One region of the Janthinobacterium sp. GW821-FHT03C08 genome, then DNA from elsewhere that is predicted to be linked to it. Evidence: predicted binding sites of a transcription regulator. Region 1 holds the regulator's gene; each other region holds the start of a gene.
What was found. The regulator FNR, encoded in region 1, switches genes on or off when oxygen is low (the NO sensors DNR and NnrR bind a similar motif). The targets are predictions, from matches to a motif close to TTGATNNNNATCAA.
Positions count from the first base shown of each region.

Region 1 (3,800 bases):
CAGCTTGACGATCAGCTCGCGCGTGGTGCGGTTGTCGTCGGCCACCAGGAGGCGCAGCGGCCCCAGGGTGGGCGTGCGGCGCGCTTCGGCCGGCGGCGCCAGCACCTCGAACGGCACGCTGAACCAGAAGCGGCTGCCCTTGCCTTCGCTGCTGGCGACGGCGATTTCGCCGCCCATCATGTGGATCAGGTGCTTGCTGATGGCCAGGCCCAGGCCCGTGCCGCCGAAGCGCCGCGTGATGCTCTGGTCGCCCTGCGAAAAGGCCGTGAACAGCTGGGCCTGCTGCTGGGCCGTCATGCCGATGCCCGTGTCGCGCACCTCGAAGCGCAGCCAGGCCTGTTCAGTGTCGCCCTCGGCCAGGCTGACGGCCACCACCACTTCGCCGCTCTCGGTAAACTTGATGGCGTTGCCGGCCAGGTTGACGAGGATTTGCTGCAGGCGCTGGGCGTCGCCGACGAGGCGGCGCGGCACGTCGGGCTCGACGGCGATGGCCAGCTCCAGCTCTTTCTCGCCCGCGTTCATGGTCATCGTCGTGGCCAGCGTATTCATGACCTCGTCGAGGTCGAATTCGACGGGCGACAAGTCCATGCGGCGCGCCTCGATCTTGGAAAAATCGAGCACATCGTTGAGGATGCCCAACAGGGACTGCCCCGCCACGCGTACCATGGTCAGGTACTTGCGCTGTTCGATGTTGAGCTTGGTATTTCCCAACAGATACACCATGCCCAGCACGGCGTTCAGGGGCGTGCGGATTTCATGGCTCATGTTGGCGACGAAGTCGCTCTTGGCGCGGTTGGCCGCCTCGGCGCGGTCGCGTTCCTGCTCCAGCTCCAGGGCGCGCGTCTCGACCTCCTGCTGCAGCCGGTCGCGCTCGCTCATCAGGCCGTTGAACGCCTCCGTCAGTTCGCCGATCTCGTCGCGCTGCTGCACCGGCACGGGGGTAAAGCGCTTGCCCGAGGCGCGCAGGGACAGCAGCGTGTCGCGCAGGCGCACCAGGGGCGACAGCAGGCGCACGGTCACCCAGCCCAGCACGGCCGCGGCCAGCAGCGAGGCGCAGATGCTCCACAGCACCAGGCGCGACAGCACGCCGTCGAATGGTTCGAAGGCATCGGCCACGGGCAGCGAGGCGGCCAGCAGCCAGTTCACCGACTTCAAGCGCTTGAAGCTGTTGACGCCCGTGATGCCGCGGCTGTTGGTGCTGACCATGCTGCCTTCGCCGTCTTCCTTGAGCAGCTGCGTGGTGACGACGTTGGCGCCCGCCGCGCGCGGCTGCAGCAAACGGCTGGGGTCGGGATGCAGCACGTAGCGGGGCACGGCTTCGCGCGTGAGGATGAAAAAATAGCCGCTCTTGCCCACCTTGGCCGTGCGCAAACGCCCCAGCATGTTGTCCTTGTACAGGCGCAGCACGCCGATGACGATGCCGGCCACCTCGCCGTTGTTGTCCAGCACGGGGGCGACCATCTGCACGATGGGCAAATGGCTGGTCTTGCCCAGCATCGGTTCCGTGATCATGGCCTGCTTGGTGCGCATGACGGTCTGGAAATAGCCGCGGTCGGCTACGTCGGTGCCGTTGCGCCCCTGCACCTCGGGCACGTTGGCCACCACCTTGCCCTGCGTATCGAGCACGAGCACGTCGTCGAACAGGGCCAGCATGGTGCGCTGCGTGTAGTAGTCACGCAATGCGCCGGCGTCGGCCATCAGGGCGGGCGGCTGGTGGCGCGCCGTCTGGGTGACGATGTCGAGCAGCATGGCCAGCTTGTCGTCGAGTTCCTCGGCCGTGCGCTCGATCAGCGCCGTTTGCTGGCTCAGCAGCACTTGCGTGAAATCGTCGCGCATGTGCTTGACCTGCACCACGGTGACCACGGCGATCATGGCGATCGAGGTCAGGCTGGTGGCCAGCGCGACTTTTGCTTTAATGCCGAGAGGCTTCATGATTTCCTTTGAGTACCCGGAGGCACAGGCGGCAGATAATGCTGTCAGGAATTTTCCTATCAATACTTCAACTTGGCAAGCGCAGGCCGCGTAATTTTCCGCGCTGGAACGGGCTTTTGACGATGTTGCCATAAAATTAAATGCCGGACGTCGTTTATTCAGCGAAATTACGGTGAATTGCCGTGAAATTGGCACATGGCAACGCACTATGCAGTAAACTTGTTATTGCATTTTCTAAAAGGGTCTGACATGACAGAAGCGCTACTCTCTCCAGCCGTGCCCGCCGTGAACGTGGAAGCGTTGCGTGCGCGCTGCTCGACGTGCAGCATGCATCAATTGTGCCTGCCGATGGGACTCGACGTGGGCGACATGGACCGGCTCGACCAGATCATCGGCCGCCGCCGCAAGGTCGCGCGCGGCGCCTCGCTGTTCCGCATCGGCGACTCGTTCCAGAACCTGTACGCCATCCGCCTGGGCCACTTCAAGACGTACCAGATCAATCCAGGCGGCGAAGAACAGGTGACGGGTTTCCAGATGGCTGGCGAACTGCTGGGCATGGACGCCATCAGCGCCGACCGCCACCACTGCAATGCCGTGGCGCTGGAAGACAGCGAAGTGTGTGAAATCCCGTTTTCCAGCCTGGAACAATTGCTGGGCAATATGCCCACGCTGCTGCGGCATTTCCATCGCATGATGAGCCAGGAAATCACGCGCGAGCAAAGCGTGATGCTGTTGCTGGGCAATATGCAGGCGACGCAGCGCTTTGCCGCCTTCATCGTCAACCTGGCGTCGCGCTACGAGGCGCGGGGCTACTCGGGCAGCAAGTTCCAGCTGCGCATGTCGCGCGAGGAAATCGGCAATTACCTGGGACTGACCATCGAGAGCGTCAGCCGTTTATTGTCGAAATTCAAGAAGGAAGGCTGGCTGCGCGTCTCTAATCGCGAAATTGAAATCCTGCAGCCCGCGAAATTGAAAGCCATTACGGCCGGCACGGATACTTGTAAATAGGCCTACAGTTCCTCGTCCGCGTGCAGCGCGATGCTGCGCTGCAGGGGCCAGGTCCAGATGCCGGACAGGCGCCATTCGCGCTTGTCGTTTTCCACCAGCACCTGCCAGCGGCTGCGCTCGAGCATCGGCAGGGCCACCGAGAAATTGCCGGCCGCATCGGGCTGCACCAGCAGCCTGATATCCTTCTCCGGCAACGTCGCATGCGCCAGGTGCAGCTGCAAGGGCGCCTGGTAAGCCTTGCCGAAGCTGTGCACGGCGCCGCTCAGGCGCGCCTGCGCCACGTCGTAGGACAGGCGCGTATCCATCGCCAGGTTGCTGGCAACCGTATCGCGCCGCAAGTCCTGGTTGATGGCCTTGCCCTGCTTGTAATAATCGCCCACCACCAGCGCGTCCGGCTGCGTAAACGCGATATACGCCATGCAGCTGCCGACGACGACGGACAGGCCGGGGCCGACCATCAGCAGCCATGGCCAGCGATGCTTGTACCAGGGCGCCACGGGGGCTTGCAGTTTCAGACTGTCGGACATTTTATTCTCCTGTTTAAGCGGCCAATCCCCATGCGGGGATTGGCCTTCCTACATTACCGCGGCACGATGAACACCGCGTTTTCCCGCACATGCAGCGACGGGTCGTCCAGCGATTGCAGTTCGATGGCAATCTTGTTCGAGCCCTTCTCGCCCACGCCGTGCGGCACGCGCAGGCGGATGGGCCAGCCCAGGGTTTCCGTCGGCTGCAGGGTCACTTCGTCGCGCGTCAGCAGGGTCAGGCCCGGCAGGCCGGAGACGCTGATCCTGAAATGCTGGCTTTGCTCCGAGGTGTTCATGATCTGCAGGCGGTAGACGTTCTCGATCATGCCGTCT
Region 1 covers NZ_JBWKUP010000009.1:242,916-246,715, forward strand. The annotation lists gene AC07VL_RS15130 (response regulator) at 1-1,932, opposite strand, end outside; gene fnr (fumarate/nitrate reduction transcriptional regulator Fnr) at 2,182-2,940, shown strand; gene AC07VL_RS15140 (FixH family protein) at 2,943-3,467, opposite strand; gene ccoG (cytochrome c oxidase accessory protein CcoG) at 3,521-3,800, opposite strand, start outside.

Region 2 (3,800 bases), on a different contig from region 1:
ATGGCCATCAGCGCCCGCTCGTTGCGCCGCCTTGCCGCTTCCAGGCGGCCCGAGGGCGCGGCAGGGGCAAACGGTCCCTGGCCCGGGAGCGCGTCCGGCACATACGGCATGGCGGCGTCCTCGAAGACAGCGTATGGCGATTGTGTGAATTTACTGTTTGACATGACACACCCTCCTGATGCACTCCATCATACACCCGGCCATCCGGCGTTGCAGCACCCTACGCCGGCCCCTGCCCCGCGCGGCTGCGGCCCCCCGCAGTAGCATCATCGTGCAAGGGAGCGCGCCCTGCAAGGCCGTTTGCGCCGTCCCGTCCGTCAGGTGTACAGGTTGATGTCGAGCGCCACCACCACGCGGCGCATCTGGTTGGCGAAGGTGATGTTGTTGCCGCCGGCAAACAGCAGGCCGACGGGATTGCGCTGCTGGTTCCAGGTCCAGATGGACGAGCCGGAGTCGCCGCCGGCGCTGAAGGGACCGCTGACGCCCGTGATGGCGATCTGGTCCTGGAACAGCGCGATCCTGCCGCCGCCGTAATTGACGTTGATGGTGGCGCCCAGGCCCGTGATGCGGCCCTGCGTCAATTGCGTGGTACGCCCGGATTTGCCGACCAGCATGCCCAGCGCGGGCGCCACGAGCGCATTGCTGATGCGGAAATACGCGGGCACGCCGCCGCTCAGGTAGACCAGCTCGGGCCGCACGCGGTCGGGCCAGGCCCAGCCGGTGGCGCAATCGACGAAATTGACGCCGCCGCTGAAATTGATGGGCACGAAGCGTTCCAGCACGGCCACCTGGTCCTGCGGGCAGCGGCCGCCGTCGATGGGGCCGGGCTGCACGATGCAGTCGTTGAACACGCCGCCATTCGAATTGGCCAGGACGTGGTTATTGCTCAGGATCATCAAACGGGTCGTGCGCGGCGGCGTGCGGCCCACGGCCAGGCAGCCGATGGTGCCCGCCGTGATGCGGAAGTGGCCCACGGACACCCCGCCCGGCGCCGGACGCAGCCGGAAACGGTGGGGCTGCGCATCGATCACGCCCGTGACGACGATATTCACGGGCACATTGTCGCTGGCCACGGCGCGCACCCCCATGGCACCCACGATGGCGGCCTTGGCGCGGTCGACGGAGGTGGGTTCGGCCACGTACAGGGTCAGGGCCGGCATGCCCGGCTCGCCCGAGGAACTGTCGCTGGCGCCCTCGCCCAGGCCGATGGACACGCCCTGGATATTGCCCGCATCGCTGAAGGCGTCGGCGGCGCGCACCCCCGCCGCCTGGGAAATGGCCTGGCGCATGCCATCCTCGATGCTGCGCTTGATTTCCAACAACTCCATGCTGACGCCGCTCAAGGCATCGGGCACTTCCGAAACGGAGGCGCTCTCGATCATGCCGTCGCCGTCGCCCGGCGCGGCAAACTGCTGGAAGGCCTCTTCGTCGTCCGCAGCCTGGCCCCTGCCGGCATTGCCGGGCGGGGCGCTGAAACCATTGTCGATCATCATGTTCTCCTCGTGGGTCGTTCGGAATGTCCAGTGTGGGCCGACGGCGGCGCCCGGTATTGATCTGGATTGAACCGCGCAGGCGCGGGCCGCGCCGCCCGCGCATGGGTGAAACACGGCGCGAATAGTTCCGTTTTCAAGCTTGAGCAAGATCAGGCGTGCGTACAGTGACGGCGCCGTATACTTGATCGACAGGCAGGGGGCGACCCGTCCCACGGCGTGCAGGGCATGCCATGGGACGCAACGGCGGCGAAGAGGACACGATGACGAGTCTCGGTAAGCACGATGGTGCGGCAGGCAGCGGCGCGCAGGACGGCGCGCCTGATGGCGAGGGGCAGCGCGCCCGCTTCGTGCACGGCATGGCCAGCTACGCGGCGCAACACCGCCTCAGCCCCTGGCGCGGCAGCTTTGCCGATTTCCTCGAACACATCGTGCCGGCCGGCGCGGCCCTGCAGGCGCGCAGCGCCCACCAGTATTTGTGGGACATGATGCGCTGGAATGGCCAGACGGACGACAGCGGCCGCTTCCGCTGCCGCCTGTTCGACGACGAGCTGTTCGGCATCGACGAAGCGATCGACCGCGTGGCCGCGTATTTCAAGGCGGCGGCTGCCGGTTCCGAAGTGGGACGGCGCATGCTGCTGTTGCTGGGGCCGCCGTCTGGCGGCAAGTCGACCATGGTCATCCTGCTCAAGCGGGGCCTGGAAGAATACAGCCACAGCGCCGAGGGCGCGCTGTACGGCATCGGCGGCTGCCCCGTGCACGAATCGCCGCTGCACCTGGTGCCGCACGGCATGCGCGCGGACTTTCGCGCCAGCTACGGCGTCGAACTGCAGGGCGAACTGTGTCCCCATTGCCGGGCGCGGCTGGAGGAGCACTACGGGGGCGACTTCCTGCGCATGCCCGTGGAACAGCTGTACCTGTCGGAAGCGGGACGCTGCGGCATCGGCACGTATGCGCCGCACGATCCCACCACGGCCGACCTGGCCGACCTGGTCGGTTCCGTCGACCTGTCGAAGGTGGCGCAGTACGGCGACGAGGGCGACCCGCGCGCCTGGTCGTGGTCGGGCGCCGTGTATGCCGCCAGCCGCGGCATGCTGGAAATGATCGAAATCCTCAAGGTCAAGCGGGAATTCCTCTACCTGCTGCTGACCCTGACGCAGGAAAGGAATGTCAAGGTGTCGCGCTTTCCCCTGATTTACCTCGACGAAACCATCGTTGCCCACACGAACCTAGCGGAATTTCGCAAATTCTTGCAAGAAAGCGAAAACGAGGCGCTGCTCGACCGCATGGTCATCGTGCAAGTGCCGTACACGCTCAACTACCGCGAGGAAGCGCGCATCTACCGCAAGCTGATCCGCTCGGCCGCGCCCGCCTTCCGCGACGTGCACCTGGACCCGCACGTGCTGCATGCGGCGGCCGTGTTCGCCATCCTGAGCCGCCTGTCCGAAGGCGAGGAAAAGGAAGCGGAACTGGTCAAGAAGCTGCGTATCTATGCCGACGAGGACGTCGAGGACCTGCCCCATGCCGAGGTCAGGCGCATCCGCGAGCGCGACAAGGCGCCCGACGAAGGCCTGTCGGGCGTCTCGCCCCGCTTCGTCATCAATGCCCTGTCGCACGCCATCATCGCCGCCCGGCGCAACAGCCTGTCCACGATGGACGTGCTGCTGGCCCTGAAGGATGGCATCGACAGCGATGCCCGCATCGAACCGCGTCGCAAGCGCAAGTGGATCGATTACCTCGTCCTGACGCGCAAGGATTTTTATAACCGCTGGGTCAAGGCCGACGTGCACAAGGCCCTGTTCGTCTCGTTCGAGCAGGAGGCGCAGGACCTGCTCAACAAATACCTCGATGAAGTCGAAGCCATGCTGGACAACCGCCAGATCCGCGACCCCATCACCAGCGAGGAGCGCCGTCCCGACGAACGCTTCCTGCGAGCCGTCGAGGAAAAAATCCACATCAGCGACTCGGGCAAGCAGTCCTTCCGCCAGGAAGTCGTGCGCAAGGCCATGGGCGCCTTCAAGCGGGGCGAAGCGTTTGGCCTGGGCAGCCACGCGCCATTGAACGATGCCGTACAGCAATATCTGTTCGAGCAGCGGCGCGACGTGCTGCGCCTGGTCAGTTCGGCCAAGCGTCCCGATGACGACGTGCGGGCCAAGATCTCCGCCGTCGAGCGGCGCCTCGTCGAGGAATACGGCTACGACGCCCACAGCGCGCGCGAGGCGCTGAACTACGTCACCACCTTGCTGGCACAGGAATAGCCATGCCCGCCACCGTCACGCCAGGCGAAGGACACGGCGCCGACCATGGGGC
Region 2 covers NZ_JBWKUP010000026.1:22,469-26,268, reverse strand. The annotation lists gene AC07VL_RS26495 (hypothetical protein) at 1-164, opposite strand, end outside; gene AC07VL_RS26490 (chymotrypsin family serine protease) at 318-1,493, opposite strand; gene AC07VL_RS26485 (serine protein kinase) at 1,724-3,748, shown strand; gene AC07VL_RS26480 (DUF444 family protein) at 3,751-3,800, shown strand, end outside.
Region 2: the regulator FNR is predicted to act here: its motif matches at 1,550-1,563, upstream of AC07VL_RS26485 (serine protein kinase).

Region 3 (3,800 bases), on a different contig from region 1:
TCAACAACGTGCTGTGCTTCCCGTACATCTTCCGCGGCGCCCTCGATTGCGGCGCCACCACCATCACGCGCGAGATGGAAATTGCCGTCGTGCACGCCATCGCCGACCTGGCGCATGCCGAGCAGTCGGACATCGTCGCCACCACGTATGGCATCAGCAACCTGTCCTTCGGTCCTGAATACCTGATCCCGATGCCGTTCGATCCGCGCCTCCTGATCAAGATCGCGCCAGCCGTGGCCAAGGCGGCCGAGGATTCCGGCGTTGCCACGCGTCCGATCAAGGACTTGCAAGCGTACGCGGACAGCCTGCAGCAATTCGTCTACCGCAGCGGCACCTTCATGAAGCCGCTGTTCCTGATGGCCAAGTCCACGCCGGCCGACCTGAAACGCATCGTCTACGCCGAAGGCGAAGAAGAGCGCGTGCTGCGCGCCGTGCAAGTGGTGGTCGATGAAAAACTGGCGCGCCCCATCCTCGTGGGCCGTCCGCCCGTGCTCGAAGCGCGCATCCAGAAGTTCGGCCTGCGCCTCAAGCAGGGCGTCGACTTCGACGTCATCAACCCGGACTTCGACGAGCGCTATCGCGATTACTGGAATACGTACTACGACATGACCAGCCGCAAGGGCGTCACCGAGGAATACGCGAAACTGGAAATGCGCCGCCGCCACACGCTGATCGGTTCCATGATGATCCACAAGGGCGACGCGGACGGCATGATCTGCGGCACCTTCGGCACTACCCAGCTGCACCTGAAATACATCGACCAGGTGCTGGGCAAGCGCGCCGGCAGCAATGTCTACGCCGCCATGAACGTGCTGATCATGCCGGAACGCCAGCTGGTGATGGTCGACACGCACGTCAACGAAAACCCGGACGCCGAGCAGCTGGCCGAGATCACCATCATGGCCGCCGAAGAGATGACCCGCTTCGGCCTGTCGCCGCGCGCGGCCCTGCTGTCGCACTCGAACTTCGGTTCCAGCGACAGCGCCTCGGCGCAGAAGATGCGCGCCGCCCTGGCCATCATCAAGGAACGCGCGCCGGACCTGGAAATCGACGGCGAGATGCACGGCGACACGGCCCTGGACAGCAAGCTGCGCCACAAGCTGATGCCGAACTCGGACCTCAAGCACGACGCCAACCTGCTCGTCATGCCGAACATCGAGTCCGCCAACATCGCCTACAACCTGGTCAAGACGGCGGCCGGCAACGGCATCGCCGTGGGCCCGATCCTGCTCGGTTGCGCCAAGCCCGTGCACATCCTGACGCCATCGGCCACCGTGCGCCGTATCGTCAACATGACGGCCCTGTGCGTGGTCGACGCCGTGGCACAGCGCAAAGTCTAAGCGCCAGCAGTGCAGTTAAAGCCGCGCCATCCGCCAGGGTGGCGCGGCTTTTTGACGTCAGTGCGCCATCAGCACGGGTACGGTCATCTGGCGCAGCACCGTTTCCGTGACGCCGCCCAATAAAATTTCGCGGAAGCGCGCATGGCCGTAGCCGCCCATCACCAGCAGGTCCGCATGCACCTCGGCCGCCATGGCCAGCAGGGCCGCACCGATGTCGCCCGTGGTGACGGACGAGCGCACCTCGACGGGCACGCCGTGGCGGCTCAGGTAGGCGGCGATGTCGGTGCCCGGGTGGCGCGCCGGCTGCGCGTGGCCGGCGGGCGGGTGCAGCAGGGCCAGCACCACCAGGCGCGCCGCGCGCAGGAGCGGCAGGGCGTGGCCGATGGCGCGCGTCGCCTCCATGCTGCCGTCCCAGGCCACCACCACCGTGCCGCCTGCCTGCGCGCCATCGGCGCCGGGCGGCACGATCAGCACGGGCCGGGCCGCGTTGAGCATCACGTAGGGCACCAGGTCGCGCATGGCGCCGGGCAGGGCTTCGCCGGCATCGTGCTGGCTCAGCACCGTCAGGTCGCTGTAGCGGGCGCTGACGGCCATGCCGCCATCTTCGTCGTCCTCGATCAGGCGCCGCTCCAGCGAGACGGCGCCGGCCTGGCGCGCCAGGGTTTCGAACTGGTCCAGCGCCTGTTCCGCCCGCCCGTACAGGGCGGCGATGTGCGCCGCCACGGCGTCGCCGCGCATGCCGCGGTTGTTTTCCAGGGTCAGGCGCGAGACGCCCGTCATCGCCGCGCCGATCAGGTGCGCCTGGTGCGCGTGCGCCAGCCGCGCCGCGATGGCGATGCGCCGTGGCGCATGGCGCGACAGGTCGGCGTGGACGAGGATGGATTTGTAGGCCATGGTGTCATTCGCTAGTCAGGATGGCAACAAGGCTAGAACGGCAATGCGGACAAGTCCAGCATTGCCGTGGCGGGTGGCGGTTTTTTGATGAGAGGCTTGATTTGGGTCAATCAATGCGGCAGCAGGCGGCTGGCCGCATCAAATTTCCGTCAAGCCCTTTGCCGTGTTCAAGGCGTTTTGCAGGGCTTGGTATTGCTTGGCGGCATGGTCGTCGAGAATGCTGCGGTTGCCCGTGTCGGTGGCCGAGTCGGGCAAGACGGTGAGTTCCGCGCGGGTTTTTTTCGCTTGCTGGATTTCCACGGTTTTCCAGTTGCCGTCGCCGGAGACGAAGCCGATACGGAAGCGCGCCTTGACGGCATCGCCGCGGCGCAGCCCGGTGCTGTTGCCGCTGTCGTTATTGTAATTGCTGAACAGCTCCGATTCCGCCACGGGCTCGGGCTTGTCGTCGACATACAGGCGGGCGACGAACTTGACGCTGCTCAGGTCGTGCGAGCTGCCGTTGTGGATGGTGGCGACGACAGTCGGCTGCAGGCCGAAAAAATCCTTTTCCATCGTAAAGTGCACGTCGCTGGCGGTAATGCGCGATAAATCCGCCTGGCCGGCCACATACGCTGCCCTGGCCGTTTCCAGCTGCGCCAGCTTGGCCGGCACGTCGCGGATCACCTTGTCGCGCTCGGCGCGGATGATGGCTTTCGGCGTGCCGTTGGGATAGCCGGCATGCAGTTGTTCCAGATTGAAATCGCTGACGGCCCAGTCATAGGCGCGCTGCTCCTTGTCCGGCATGTCCTTGAGCGCTTCCTGCAGGGAGGTCTTGTAGGCTTCCATGCCGTGGCCGGTATCGAGCCGATGGTCGCTGCCTTTGGAACAGGCCTGTAATAGCATGAGCACGAGGAGCGTCGCTCCCAGCTTGCTGCGTGTACGCATAGTCGTATGGAATGGTGAGGGTTGATGGCAAGAATGCGCCGCCGATTTTAATGCCAAATAGAAAATGTCGCCATTGAAATATTTCTTTGGTGAAATAAATTGTGCCCATGCGGCGCGTGCCGCCGGAGCCAAGTGGAAAGCATGGCATGCTGGTGTTTGCTTTTATTGATGCATATCAATGTGCGCGTTGGCCAGTCGCCCATAATGGCAGCGAACTCTTTGCCATGTCAGTGGTCTGCATCGGCGTCGGCACCAACGTGTCCGACACTTCCTTGTGTGACGCAACAACGCTGGCCGTGGCGGGAGTTCACTTCTCAGGCCGCCGTGTGGCCGGTCTCCTTTTCCGCCCAGCGCAGCCGGATGGCGTCGATGGCGGGCATTTCCTGCACGAACAGGTCGACCAGATGCGGCTCGAAATGGCGGTCTTTTTGCGCCTGCAAATACGCTACGGCGTCCGTCACGGGCCAGGCGCGCTTGTAGGGACGGGCCGAGGTCAGCGCGTCGAAGACGTCGGCCACGGCGACGATACGCCCGGCCAGCGGGATGGCTACGCCCGCCAGGCCGTTCGGGTAGCCGCTGCCATCCCACTTTTCATGGTGCGACAGGGCGATCTCGCGCGCCATAGCCAGCATGCCGCCGGCG
Region 3 covers NZ_JBWKUP010000003.1:295,816-299,615, forward strand. The annotation lists gene AC07VL_RS05795 (NADP-dependent malic enzyme) at 1-1,340, shown strand, start outside; gene AC07VL_RS05800 (universal stress protein) at 1,398-2,234, opposite strand; gene AC07VL_RS05805 (hypothetical protein) at 2,373-3,158, opposite strand; gene AC07VL_RS05810 (response regulator) at 3,473-3,800, opposite strand, start outside.
Region 3: the regulator FNR is predicted to act here: its motif matches at 2,331-2,344, upstream of AC07VL_RS05800 (universal stress protein).

Region 4 (3,800 bases), on a different contig from region 1:
ATTTTACGCTTGACGCCGCTACCATGCCTGATTGCAGCACGGTGAAACACAGAATACACGGCGCGCGGCGGCCAATGCGGCGCGCGACACACAATATATGACTGGCAATGTCTGGAGGAACGACGATGGCGACTTATGAATTTACGGTAACAGTCAAGACGCAATACCTGCCCGAGCAATCGGCACCGGACCAGGGGCGGCATGTGTTCAGCTACACGATCCGCGTCGTCAATACGGGAACGGTGGGCGCGCAGCTGATTTCGCGCCACTGGGTCATCACGGATGCGAACAACAAGGTGGAAGAAGTGCGCGGCCTGGGCGCCGTCGGCCACCAGCCGCTGCTGCAGCCAGGCGAACAGTTCGAATACACGAGCGGCACCATGCTGGGCACGCCGCAAGGTTCGATGCGGGGAGAATACTTCTGTGTGGCCGAGGATGGCCACCAGTTCGAAGCTTTGATTCCCGAGTTCGTGCTGTCGGTGCCGCGCACCCTGCATTAATTAATCAGACCAGATGGAGCGGACTTGCGCCGCTCACTTCAGTTTTTCGGTGGCGTCCCGCTCTTCGCTGAGCTGTTTGCGGGCGGGCGGCGTGGACTTCTTGCCTGAATACATGGTCCACCAGACTATAAATGCCAGCAAGAAGAACGCTACCAGCGCCTCTATCATCAAGATCCACATACGCACCCCTATGTTATTTACACGCAGCTTATTATTGAACCGTCGTTTATTGACACGCGGTAGTCTACTCGTTTCCATCGGCGGCGTCGCGCTCGCGCTGTCCGCCTGTACCACGCCTCCCGCCGCGCCCGGAGCTTCCGGCGGCAAGGAGCCGGCGATTGCGCCGTCCGTCGTCAAGCCGGTGCCGGCCAAACCGGCCGACGTCAAGGATGCCAAGGATGCCACTGACGCGGCCGCGCCGACCTTCAGTCCGGCCAAGTTTTCCGCCTTGCCTGGCTGGGGGCGCGACGACTTGCGCGCTGCCTGGCCTGCCTTCATGGCTTCGTGCGGCGTGCTGGTCAAGCGGCCCGACTGGAAGGAGCCGTGCACGATCGCGCGCCAGGTGAATGCCGACAGCGACAAGGCCATCCGCCTGTTTTTTGAAACCTTCTTTGTGCCGAATCAAGTCATCGCTGCCGATGGTGCCAGTACGGGCCTCGTCACGGGCTATTATGAACCGTTGCTGCATGGCGCGCGCAAGCGTGGCGGACCATACCAGACGCCGCTGTACAAGGTGCCGGATGACCTCGTTACAGTCGACCTGGCCGGTGTGTATCCGGAATTGAAAAACATGCGCCTGCGGGGCAAGTTGGTGGGCAAGAAAGTGGTGCCGTATGCCACGCGCGCCGACATCGAGCGCGCCACGGCCGTCTCCGGCAAGGAATTGCTGTGGGTCGACGACGAGGTGGAAGCGTTTTTCCTGCAAGTGCAAGGTTCCGGCCGGGTGCAGCTGACGGATACGCAGGAAACCGTGCGCGTGGCGTATGCGGACCAGAACGGCCATCCCTACAAATCCATCGGCCGTTATCTGGTCGATAAGGGCGAGCTGACCATGAGCCAGGCGTCCGCGCAGGGCATCAAGGCGTGGATCGCCGGCCATCCCACGCGCAAGGATGAGCTGTTCAATGCCAATCCCAGCTATGTGTTTTTCAAGGAAGAGCGCTTGCCCGATCCGAAAGTGGGGCCGAAGGGCGCGCTGGGCGTGCCGCTGACGCCGCAGCGCTCGGTGGCTATCGATTCGCGTTATGTGCCGCTGGGCGTGCCCGTGTTCCTTGCCACCACGCAAGCCAACAGCGACATCCCCATGCAGCGCCTGGTGATGGCGCAGGATACGGGCGGCGCCATTCGCGGCCCCATCCGTGTCGACTATTTCTTTGGCTTTGGCGCGGAAGCGGCGGAAAACGCGGGCCGCATGAAGCAGAGCGGCGCCGTGTGGGTGTTGTTGCCGAAGCAGGCGCCGGCGCGCTAAGGCATCAGGGCGGCGCCGGGAGGGGTGCTGCCGCTTAGCGTAAAACCATCACCGGCAAGTGTGTGTGCGCCAGCACTTTTTGCGTTTCGCTGCCGACAAACAGCTTGTTCAAGCCCTTGCGCCCATGCGAGGCCATCAGGATGATGTCGCACTGATAGGTTTGCGCCGCATTCACGATCTCTTCATGCGGGCTGGGCGAGACGGCGACCACGCCTTCGAACGGGACGCCGGCGGCACGCGCCGCTTCGCCGATCTTGTCGATCGCCCGCTGCGACGCTTCCTGCATCTGCTGCTCATACAGGCTGGCATCGAGCACGATGCCGCCGTCCGCCATCGGCGAAAACGGGAACGGCTGCACCACGCTGATGGCGACCAGTTTGGCCTTGTTCAGCTGGGCGAAGGCGAGGGCCGTCTCGGCGGCTTTGTCGGACAACGGCGAGCCGTCGGTGGGAAATAAGATGGTGTTAAACATGGCGTGCTCCTCAAGTGATGTCAGACAGCTTATGGATTTACATCAATTAAAACCTTGATGTAAATCAAACCTCACAGGCTTTGGCATGAATAGTGTCGCCAAGGCAATCTTTTGGCAGTGTATGCCCGTTCCATGCTTCAGGTGCGCACGCTACGCAGCGGCGTGCCCCACACCATGGCGACCGTCAGCGCGATGCTGCCGGCCGCGATGCAGGCAAGGCCATTGCGCACGCCAAAGTGTTCCGCCACCCAGCCGGCGGCCAGCGCGCCCAGCGGCGCCGTCGCCACCGTCAGGAAGCGCATGGTCGATGTCATGCGTCCCAGCATGGCATCGGGCGTGACCTTCTGACGCAAGCCCAGGTAGGGAATAAAGAACAGCATCACGCCGCAATCAAAAAAGAACATCAGCACGGCATACGCCACGGCGGTGGCGGCCGCGCTGCCGAACAGCAGGGCGGGAATGGCAGGCGTCAGGGCAAAACATACGGACGTGGACGCCAGGCCGATGAGGATGGTGCGGCCGCTGCCGTAGCGCCGGGTCAGCGGCTTGACGATGAAAGCGCTGAGCAGTACGCCGGCGCCGCCCAGCATCTGCGTCATGCCCAGTACGCCGGGACTCATGCCCAGGTCATGCGTGGCAAACAGCACCGCCAGGGCCATGCTGGCATAAAACAAAAAGTGCCAGATGCCGGCACCCCAGGCCAGCGCGCGCAGCAGCGGTTCGCGCCAGACGAACAGCAAACCGTCGGCAATGTCGCGCAGGGCGTGCTTGTCGGAGGGGGCGGGGCGTGGATCGCGTACGCTCATGGCGCGCAGATTAAACACGGAAATCAGGTAGCCGCAGGCCGTGCACAGGATGGCGACGGGCGCCGACAGCAATTGCACGAGCACCCCGGCCAGGCCGGGGCCGATCAGGCGCGATGCCGATTCGGTGGCGGCAAATTTCGATTGTGCATCGATCAAGCCATCGCGGCCCACGAGGAAGGTCAGAAACACCTGTTCGGCGCCGCCGCCCACGACAAAACCCGTGCCGATGATGAATCCCACTACATATAACCATGGCATCGACAGCACGCCACACCAGTAGGCGACGGCCACGCTGGCCAGGGCCAGGCCCGACATGCTTTCGCTGAACAGCATGATCGGATGCTTGCTGCGCCGGTCCAGCAGCACGCCGACGGGCAAGCCGAAGAGGGCGAACGGCAGCGCCTGCAGTGCGACGAGCACGCCCATCTGTTCCGGTGTCGCATGTAATAACAATACCGCGCACAGGGGCAGGGCCAGCGAGGTGATCTGGGCGCCGAAACAATTGAGGCCATTGCTGAACCACAGGCGGCGAAAATTCACGCTGGCGGCGCTGC
Region 4 covers NZ_JBWKUP010000002.1:2,880-6,679, reverse strand. The annotation lists gene apaG (Co2+/Mg2+ efflux facilitator ApaG/CorD) at 126-500, shown strand; gene AC07VL_RS02410 (hypothetical protein) at 534-680, opposite strand; gene mltA (murein transglycosylase A) at 730-1,968, shown strand; gene AC07VL_RS02400 (universal stress protein) at 2,003-2,440, opposite strand; gene AC07VL_RS02395 (MFS transporter) at 2,578-3,786, opposite strand.
Region 4: the regulator FNR is predicted to act here: its motif matches at 2,495-2,508, upstream of AC07VL_RS02400 (universal stress protein).